Regions from separate parts of the Oceanobacillus phoenicis genome, predicted to be linked through region 1. Evidence: a T-box and tRNA genes for the amino acid it is inferred to sense, from the RefSeq annotation. Region 1 holds a T-box; the other regions hold tRNA genes.
The links. A T-box is a leader RNA that pairs with one kind of tRNA and senses whether it is charged. The one in region 1 lies ahead of leuS (leucine--tRNA ligase), so its partner is inferred to be a tRNA-Leu.
Positions count from the first base shown of each region.

Region 2: it encodes a tRNA-Leu, which carries the amino acid that the T-box ahead of leuS (leucine--tRNA ligase) is inferred to sense. The anticodon was not compared.
Region 3: it encodes a tRNA-Leu, which carries the amino acid that the T-box ahead of leuS (leucine--tRNA ligase) is inferred to sense. The anticodon was not compared.

Region 1 covers NZ_JBDFME010000001.1:2,174,461-2,177,727, reverse strand. The annotation lists gene leuS (leucine--tRNA ligase) at 1-1,424, opposite strand, end outside; T-box leader at 1,506-1,727, opposite strand; gene mnmM (tRNA 5-(aminomethyl)-2-thiouridylate-methyltransferase MnmM) at 1,896-2,453, shown strand; gene ABC346_RS10785 (hypothetical protein) at 2,540-2,941, opposite strand; gene ABC346_RS10780 (DnaJ family domain-containing protein) at 3,025-3,267, opposite strand, start outside.
Region 2 covers NZ_JBDFME010000001.1:10,182-13,448, reverse strand. The annotation lists gene ABC346_RS00110 (catalase) at 1-376, opposite strand, end outside; gene ABC346_RS00105 (SprT family protein) at 691-1,143, shown strand; tRNA gene ABC346_RS00100 (tRNA-Asn) at 1,333-1,407, shown strand; tRNA gene ABC346_RS00095 (tRNA-Ser) at 1,413-1,503, shown strand; tRNA gene ABC346_RS00090 (tRNA-Glu) at 1,523-1,594, shown strand; tRNA gene ABC346_RS00085 (tRNA-Asp) at 1,618-1,694, shown strand; tRNA gene ABC346_RS00080 (tRNA-Gln) at 1,700-1,774, shown strand; tRNA gene ABC346_RS00075 (tRNA-Lys) at 1,839-1,914, shown strand; tRNA gene ABC346_RS00070 (tRNA-Leu) at 1,919-2,002, shown strand; gene ABC346_RS00065 (ArsI/CadI family heavy metal resistance metalloenzyme) at 2,292-2,696, opposite strand; gene ABC346_RS00060 (ArsR/SmtB family transcription factor) at 2,754-3,068, opposite strand.
Region 3 covers NZ_JBDFME010000001.1:620,063-623,329, forward strand. The annotation lists rRNA gene ABC346_RS03445 (16S ribosomal RNA) at 1-816, opposite strand, end outside; tRNA gene ABC346_RS03450 (tRNA-Ala) at 1,019-1,094, opposite strand; tRNA gene ABC346_RS03455 (tRNA-Pro) at 1,109-1,185, opposite strand; tRNA gene ABC346_RS03460 (tRNA-Arg) at 1,187-1,263, opposite strand; tRNA gene ABC346_RS03465 (tRNA-Leu) at 1,267-1,355, opposite strand; tRNA gene ABC346_RS03470 (tRNA-Gly) at 1,361-1,435, opposite strand; tRNA gene ABC346_RS03475 (tRNA-Leu) at 1,452-1,536, opposite strand; tRNA gene ABC346_RS03480 (tRNA-Lys) at 1,540-1,615, opposite strand; tRNA gene ABC346_RS03485 (tRNA-Thr) at 1,664-1,739, opposite strand; tRNA gene ABC346_RS03490 (tRNA-Val) at 1,741-1,816, opposite strand; rRNA gene rrf (5S ribosomal RNA) at 1,822-1,937, opposite strand; rRNA gene ABC346_RS03500 (23S ribosomal RNA) at 2,219-3,267, opposite strand, start outside.

The DNA.
Region 1 (3,267 bases):
ACTACATTTACCCAATCAGTATTATTTGCTAATGGCGATTCTCCTGTACCTGAAGGTTTTATTTCAGCAACTTGAGGAAGTGTCAATGGTAAATCCTCATCAGGTACAGCTGTCATTGTACCGTCTTCCCAATGAATAATTGGAATTGGTTCTCCCCAATAGCGTTGACGAGCAAACAGCCAGTCACGTAGACGATAAGTTATTTTTTTCTCCCCACTACCATTAGCTTCTAGCCAATCAATCATTTTCGTTATTGCTTCTTCCTTACCCAACCCATTCAAGAATTCAGAATTAACATGTTCACCATCACCAGTATAAGCCTCATCATCTACATTTCCGCCGGCAACTACTTCTTTAATAGGTAAACCAAATGTATTTGCAAATTCATAATCACGTTCATCATGCGCAGGAACAGCCATAATTGCACCCGTTCCATAACTCATTAATACATAGTCAGCAACCCAGATTGGCATTTCTTCTCCATTAACTGGATTAATTGCATAAGCACCTGTAAATACTCCTGTTTTATTTTTCGCTAAATCTGTTCTTTCCAAATCTGATTTGGTCTGAACTTCATCCAAATAGTTTTGAACAGATTCTTTTTGATCCATTGTTGTAATTTCTTTTACTAATGGATGTTCCGGTGCAACAACAGCATATGTTGCTCCAAATAATGTATCTGGGCGAGTGGTGAATACAGTAAATTCACCTTCATGATCCTTAATTGAAAAGGTTACTTCTGCACCTTCTGATCGACCAATCCAATTTCGTTGCATTTCTTTTAGACTATCTGGCCAATCAAGGTCATCTAAGTCCTCTAGTAAACGATCTGCGTAAGCAGTGATTTTTAGCATCCATTGTTTCATTGGTTTACGAACAACAGGGTGACCCCCTCGTTCACTTTTGCCATCAATTACTTCTTCATTGGCAAGTACGGTACCTAGAGCCGGACACCAATTCACCGCGACTTCATCCATATATGCTAGGTCATTTTCATATAATTTTTTAAAAATCCATTGTGTCCATTTATAGTAATTTGGGTCAGTTGTATTAATTTCTCTATCCCAGTCGTAAGAGAAACCTAATTCTTTTATTTGACGTTTGAACGTATTAATATTTTGGGTAGTGAATTCTGCTGGACTATTACCAGTGTCAATTGCATATTGTTCCGCTGGGAGACCAAACGCATCCCATCCCATCGGGTGCATCACTTCATAGCCTTGCATACGCTTCATCCGCGCTAAAATATCAGTTGCGGTATACCCCTCTGGATGCCCTACATGTAATCCCTGTCCTGATGGATAAGGAAACATATCTAATGCATAGAATTTTTCCTTGTTGGAAAATGTATCCGTTTTAAATGTCTTATTGTCTTGCCAATGGTTTTGCCACTTCTTTTCGATTTGACGATGATGAAAACTCATGTCAACCCTTCCTTTCATAGTTAAACTACGTGAGTAATAGCCTATTTTTAGAAAAATAAAAAAGCTACTCATCCCTCAACAAATAGGGACGAGAAGCTTTGATTCCCGCGGTACCACCCAAATTAGTGTCATCATTGACACTCACTTGACATCGATAACGTTGATGAAACGGCAATAGCTACTACATTTTCACTATTGCAACATCCAAGGTGAGTTCATATGATCATCATCAACAGTTTTCACCAACCACTGTCTCTCTATTTTGATGGATTACATACTACTAGTCCTTATCATAGTCGTTAATTGATTTACTGGAATTATAATGAAAATACTTTTCATTGTCAAGATACGATCAAAATATAATCTTAGTATATACATTTTTCTCGGATTGGAAACCTACTTTTATTTATTTATCAATATTAGGCATGCTAAAATATAGATATAACAAAGTAAATGGAGGATAATCTTCTTATGTTAAAAGGAATACTACATTTCGCCCATTATTTATTAGAAGAATCAATTGATGAAGGTGAAATTGTTATTGATGCAACATGTGGTAACGGTAATGACACGATTTTTTTAAGCAGAGTAGTTGGAACAAGTGGTCATGTTTATGCATTTGATATTCAACAACAAGCAATACAAACTACTAAACAAGAATTAGAAAAATTTCATAGAAATAATGTTACTTTAATTCACGGAAGTCATGCTCTTATTGAGGATTATGTACAACATGATGTTATCGGAGGAGCCATTTTTAATTTGGGTTACTTACCCCGAAGTGACAAATCAATTATAACGAAACCCGACTCAACGATAGAAGCTATACAAAGAATACTAACAAAACTAAAGAAGGATGGACTAATTGTAATTGTTGTATATTATGGTCATGATGGAGGTACTAATGAGAAAGAGGCAGTATTAAAACATGTAGCTAATTTAGATCAAAATTTATATAACGTCTTACAGTATGGATTTGTGAACCAAAAAAACAATCCTCCCTTTATTTTAGCTATACAAAAAAGGTAAGAAATCACTTTGCTTTCTAGGCAGCTGATGAGCTCCTATGCTGGAGTCTCATCTTGTCCTTTTTCCATATGAAAGTCTCTTCTCATTTAACTAGTAGTTCCATAAAACAGCAGTATAAACAACAGATTTATAAAATGACCCACGGTTAGAATTATAAGAAGAAATAACCCAGACGTTAGCACTTTTTTTAGTTGATCTTTGATTTGTAGCACAACACGTAACAATATATATAATGCAATTACCATAAATGGTATCGAATATAAATATCCAAATACAGTAACCCAACTAAATAACGGATTCTCTGCCACTTTAATAATTGTTTCACTTCGTTCAATAAATGCTAACCGTTGATTATACCCTACAATAAAAATGACAGATAATATGGTGTAATAAACAAATGAAATTATCTTCAGCCATTTCGCTTCATCGTTTGTTAATATATATAAACCAATAAAAAATAGTATTCCAATAATCAATTGGATCATCATCCAATACCGCTCCACTTCTATATCTTGAATTTTAACTTTTTTATTGTATCATAAATAAAAATTCAAGAAAGAGGAAATTTGCACTACCAGATCTTTTTTGCTTTCGCTAATTCTTCTAAAGTGATAGTTGAACGTTGCATGGAAGTGGGACAAACTGTATTGTATTCTTTAATTCGTTTATTAATTTTTTTTAGTTCTTTTTCATTAGTGATGGTATGAATTTGTAATGCTATCTCTTTTTGAAGCTTTAACCAATAAGGAAGATACCCTGCATCTTTTGCAATTTTCTGGAAGTTTTGAAATACATCTCGTTTCACATAATCCTT
Region 2 (3,267 bases), 2.2 Mb from region 1:
AAAATTTAACTGCGAAACCACGTGGGTCACGTACAGTGTCTGCAGATCCTAGTTCACCAGCAACTGTAGAGAAGCGGATAAACATGTCTGTGCGTTTACCTTTTTCACTGAGGAAATCAGCTTTTGTATATTTTGATATTTCGTCATTTGTAACTTCGAAGTATCCATGTGCACCTGCACCTTTTGCGTGTACAACACGTTCAGGAATACGTTCTCTATTAAAATGAGCAAGTTTCTCTAGTAAATGAAAATCTTGTAGTAGTGTAGGTCCATTATGTCCAGCTGTAATTGAGTTTTGGTTATCGCCTACTGGTGCTCCAGCAGCAGTTGTTAATGTGTTTTTCTTATTACTCAATGTAAATCTCCTCTCTTTCATTAAGTATTAAATCATCTACAATTAATATTATAATATATTCCAGATAAAAATCAATATTTAATTACAATTATTTTAAATAACAAATAGATCAAATACTGAATTGGTTTAAGGACAAACATTTTCTCTATTAATTGAGAGTTCTCGGAATCACTGATATCATACATTTACCTTATTTTCCAAGCAAATCAAATTTGTCGAGTTAAATGGTAATCTTCTTAGTACATATAATAGGAAATGATACAAATTACTGCAAATAATTTCTCATTATATTAAACTAAAAGAATAGTTTATTGATAAGGTAAGGAGAGATTTTAATGAGACTTCCTAGTGATATTGAATTGTTTGAATTAGTCGATAAGCTATCCTTAACGTATTTTAATAAACCTTTTGTAGATAAGGTGTATTTCAATTCACGTTTAAGAACTACTGGTGGCAGATACCTACCGAGTAAAAAAGTAATTGAATTGAACCCAAAGTATGTAATAGAGAGTAATAAAGAAGAGTTTTATGGGATAATAAAGCATGAATTATGTCATTATCATCTTCATATAGAAGGAAAAGGATATAAACATGGAGATCGTGAATTTAAAGAACTTTTAAAAGCTACTGGATCTCCAAGACATTGTTCGCCATTACCATCACAACAGAGAGAGTATCTTTATAAATATCAATGTAATCGATGTGGGTTTGTCTACAAAAGAATAAGAAAAGTAAATATGAGAAAGTATAGATGTGGGAAATGTAGGGGGAGTTTAAAGGAAATTTAATTTTTTTCAAAAGAAGTATTGACGATAAATATCTTTCCGTGTTAAATTAATAAAGCTGACAAGTTGAGAAAACAAGTAGGCGAAGAAACGTTTTTAAAAAATGTATTAACTTGTTGACAATCGGCAAAATATGTAGTATGATATTTTTCGTTGCCGTAATAATTCAGTTACGCAATACATAATAATTATTCCACAGTAGCTCAGTGGTAGAGCAATCGGCTGTTAACCGATCGGTCGTAGGTTCGAATCCTACCTGTGGAGCCATTAAGGGAGAAGTACTCAAGTGGCTGAAGAGGCGCCCCTGCTAAGGGTGTAGGCCGTTTACGCGGCGCGAGGGTTCAAATCCCTCCTTCTCCGCCATTACTTTTACTTAAATAATGGCCCGTTGGTCAAGCGGTTAAGACACCGCCCTTTCACGGCGGTAACACGGGTTCGAATCCCGTACGGGTCATCCTTCTAAATAAAATAAATATTGGTCCGGTAGTTCAGTTGGTTAGAATGCCTGCCTGTCACGCAGGAGGTCGCGGGTTCGAGTCCCGTCCGGACCGCCATAAGTTGGGCCATAGCCAAGCGGTAAGGCATCGGGTTTTGATCCCGTGTACCCCAGGTTCGAATCCTGGTGGCCCAGCCATTTATTATTTTGAAGGTACAATACTATTAGCATTAATAGTATTTTTTTATTGTTTTTTATATAAGAGCCATTAGCTCAGTCGGTAGAGCATCTGACTTTTAATCAGAGGGTCGAAGGTTCGAATCCTTCATGGCTCACCATTTTGCGGTCGTGGCGGAATGGCAGACGCGCTAGGTTGAGGGCCTAGTGGGCGTATAGCCCGTGTGGGTTCAAATCCCACTGACCGCATCTACTTATGAAACCAGTAATACCAATGGATGAAGTTCCGTTGGTATTTTTTTGTATTCGAAAATAATAAGAATTCTTGTTCGTTCTATACTTTCTAAGTGCCCAATCTATTAACTTCATCGTACCAGTCTAAATTTGTCAGTGAAAGTAAAATTAAAAGATGATGTACATTTTTATGGATGAACTTTAGATTCTACTTAGTTAACGGGGCTGGATAGTGCAATAAGCAAAGAAAAAGCACTCGTAATTGAGTGCTTTTTTATTTTATATAATTTTTTTAATGGATTATTTAATTTACCGTTACACAACAAGAGGAATTATCTTTTTTATCAACATTTTGTTTTGTATAAAAATACTCCCACTCATTTCCATCAGGGTCGGTTACCCAAAACTTGTCTTGAATCGCATAACAACAAGTTGTATTCATTTCTTCTCTTGCAAAAAAACCTTCCTTTTCTAAGCGTGCTTTATGCATTAACACTTCTTCTTTTGAGATCACTTGAACACCTAAGTGATTAATATTGTTCCCTTGAACATCTTCAACTTTTGTTAGTGTTAGATTAAGATTTGGCTCGGTAGTCAAAAACTTTACATACCCATCTTTTTCTTTTGCAGGGGCGACACTAAACAGTTTTTGGTAAAATACCTTGCTTTCTTCTAAGTCTTTCACATTTAAACCAATGTGTACATTCATTAACGCAAACACTCCTTCATCAACTTTTTTTGATTAATTATATATAAATTAAAACCGTTATTTAGACGGTTTTAAGATACAACATAGCTGTTCCGAAAGAATAGAGTCTACATGCTCATTATTAATGCGATAATAACTCCAAGTCCCTCTCGTTTCTTTGTGTAGGATATTAGCATCTGTCATAATTTTTAGATGATAAGAAAGTTTGGATTGCGGTATATCTAATTCTTCGGTCAAATCACAAACGCACATTTCTCCTTGGATGCTTAATAAGTTTAATAAATGTAGCCTCCTTGTATCGGCTAATGCTTTAAACTGTTTTTCATATGTGGCTAGTTCATCAGTTGTTAACCTATTATTTATATTTTTCATGAGAGGTAAACCTCCTTTAATCAAATATTATTGATTAATATAAAAATAACACTTTCCAAAGTATAAATCAACTTTTTTTGATTAATAGGTGTGTTTTTTATTTAACTAACTAGAGTTTTAGTTTAATAAGGTTCTACAAAATAAATTATTTATGAAAAGATTGACATTAGAGTTTATACAAAACTGGCGATATGAAATG
Region 3 (3,267 bases), 1.6 Mb from region 1:
TATCTAATCCTGTTCGCTCCCCACGCTTTCGCTCCTCAGCGTCAGTTACAGACCAGAGAGTCGCCTTCGCCACTGGTGTTCCTCCACATCTCTACGCATTTCACCGCTACACGTGGAATTCCACTCTCCTCTTCTGCACTCAAGTCCTCCAGTTTCCAATGCACGTTTACGGTTGAGCCGTAAGATTTCACATCAGACTTAAAGAACCGCCTGCGAGCGCTTTACGCCCAATAATTCCGGACAACGCTTGCCACCTACGTATTACCGCGGCTGCTGGCACGTAGTTAGCCGTGGCTTTCTGGTTAGGTACCGTCAAGGTGCCATCAGTTACTATGGCACTTGTTCTTCCCTAACAACAGAGTTTTACGATCCGAAAACCTTCATCACTCACGCGGCGTTGCTCCGTCAGACTTTCGTCCATTGCGGAAGATTCCCTACTGCTGCCTCCCGTAGGAGTCTGGGCCGTGTCTCAGTCCCAGTGTGGCCGATCACCCTCTCAGGTCGGCTACGCATCGTCGCCTTGGTAAGCCGTTACCTTACCAACTAGCTAATGCGCCGCAGGCCCATCTGTAAGTGACAGCAAAAGCCGCCTTTCAACTTCTCATCAGGAGATGAAAAGTGTTATCCGGTATTAGCTCGCGTTTCCACGAGTTATCCCAGTCTTACAGGCAGGTTGCCTACGTGTTACTCACCCGTCCGCCGCTCATTCCATTATCGTCACCTCCGAAAAGGATCAGATAACTTCCTGCGCTCGACTTGCATGTATTAGGCACGCCGCCAGCGTTCGTCCTGAGCCAAGATCAAACTCTCCATAAAAGTTGTGTTTCTTGTGCTTCAGAAGTCAACTTCTGACTTCATTTCTTTTTAAGAAAAACGAGGTGTTTTTCTTCTTTCGTACTGGTTGTTTTGTTCAGTTTTCAAAGAGCAATTTCAGTGTCGCTCTCAAAAAAGCGACTTTATAAATATATCATTTCTCCCAAATCTTGTCAACACTTTTTAAAAAGTTTTTTGATAGAAATGGTGGAGCCTAGCGGGATCGAACCGCTGACCTCCTGCGTGCAAGGCAGGCGCTCTCCCAGCTGAGCTAAGGCCCCTTATTTAAAAATCATGGTCGGGAAGACAGGATTCGAACCTGCGACCCCTTGGTCCCAAACCAAGTGCTCTACCAAGCTGAGCTACTTCCCGATGGCGCGCCTGAGAGGAGTCGAACCCCTAACCTCTTGATCCGTAGTCAAACGCTCTATCCAATTGAGCTACAGGCGCGAATGGTGCCGAGGACCGGAATCGAACCGGTACGGTAGTCACCTACCGCAGGATTTTAAGTCCTGTGCGTCTGCCAGTTCCGCCACCCCGGCAGGGTTGGAGCGGAAGACGGGATTCGAACCCGCGACCCCCACCTTGGCAAGGTGGTGTTCTACCACTGAACTACTTCCGCATTGGCATATTTTTAATGGTGCGGGTGGAGGGACTTGAACCCCCACGTCCGAAGACACTAGATCCTAAGTCTAGCGCGTCTGCCAATTCCGCCACACCCGCAAATGGTGAGCCATGAAGGATTCGAACCTTCGACCCTCTGATTAAAAGTCAGATGCTCTACCGACTGAGCTAATGGCTCGTACAACTTGAATATATTCACCATTCATTAATATTCTGTTTAAAAAAGTGGTGCCGGCCAGAGGACTTGAACCCCCAACCTACTGATTACAAGTCAGTTGCTCTACCAGTTGAGCTAGGCCGGCGTGGTGGAGGATGCAGGGCTCGAACCTGCGACCCCCTGCTTGTAAGGCAGGTGCTCTCCCAGCTGAGCTAATCCTCCGAACTGCCTGGCGGCGTCCTACTCTTGCAGGGGCAAAGCCCCAACTACCATCGGCGCTGAAGAGCTTAACTTCTGTGTTCGGCATGGGAACAGGTGTGGCCTCTTCGCTATCGCTACCAGACTTTCGTGTAATATGTAGTCCAAAAAAAATAAGGACAAGTTATATTATATGCATTTCTTAGACAAAATGCAACACTTTTTTAGGATTGTACCCTAAAAACTAAATAAGAGTAACGTGACATCATTCTATTCTAGCTCCAGTCTCTATCAACTAGCAGACTTCCTTCTCTTCCTTACGATAAGTCAATATCAAATCGTCTAACGACTCTTTGTATTTCCTTTATCTCATTCAGAGAACGTCCAGTCTGTACGTTGATGTACAGATCCTGTCGCTTTATATACTTAGATAAGTCCTCGATCAATTAGTATCCGTCAGCTGCACGTGTCACCACGCTTCCACCTCGGACCTATCAACCTCATCGTCTCTGAGGGATCTTACTCACTCGAAGTGATGGGAAGTTTCATCTTGAGGGGGGCTTCATGCTTAGATGCTTTCAGCACTTATCCTTTCCACACGTAGCTACCCAGCCATGCTCCTGGCGGAACAACTGGTACACCAGCGGTGTGTCCATCCCGGTCCTCTCGTACTAAGGACAGCTCCTCTCAAACTTCCAACGCCCACGACGGATAGGGACCGAACTGTCTCACGACGTTCTGAACCCAGCTCGCGTACCGCTTTAATGGGCGAACAGCCCAACCCTTGGGACCGACTACAGCCCCAGGATGCGATGAGCCGACATCGAGGTGCCAAACCTCCCCGTCGATGTGAACTCTTGGGGGAGATAAGCCTGTTATCCCCGGGGTAGCTTTTATCCGTTGAGCGATGGCCCTTCCATGCGGAACCACCGGATCACTAAGCCCGACTTTCGTCCCTGCTCGACTTGTAGGTCTCGCAGTCAAGCTCCCTTCTGCCTTTACACTCTACGAATGATTTCCAACCATTCTGAGGGAACCTTTGGGCGCCTCCGTTACTCTTTGGGAGGCGACCGCCCCAGTCAAACTGCCCGCCTGACACTGTCTCCGAACCGGATCACGGTCCTGGGTTAGAATGTTCATACAGCGAGGGTGGTATCCCACGGGTGCCTCCACGTAAGCTAGCGCTCACGTTTCAAAGGCTCCCACCTATCCTGTACAAGCTGCACAAACATTCAATATCAGGCTACAGTAAAGCTCCACGGGGTCTTTCCGTCCTGTCGCGGGTAATGCGCATCTTCACGCATAGTATAATTTCACCGGGTCTCTCGTTGAGACAGTGCCCAAGTCGTTGCACCTTTCGTGCGGGTCGGAACTTACCCGACAAGGAATTTCGCTACCTTAGGACCGTTATAGTTACGGCCGCCGTTTACTGGGGCTTCGGTTCAAAGCTTCGCTCCGAAGAGCTAACTCGTCCC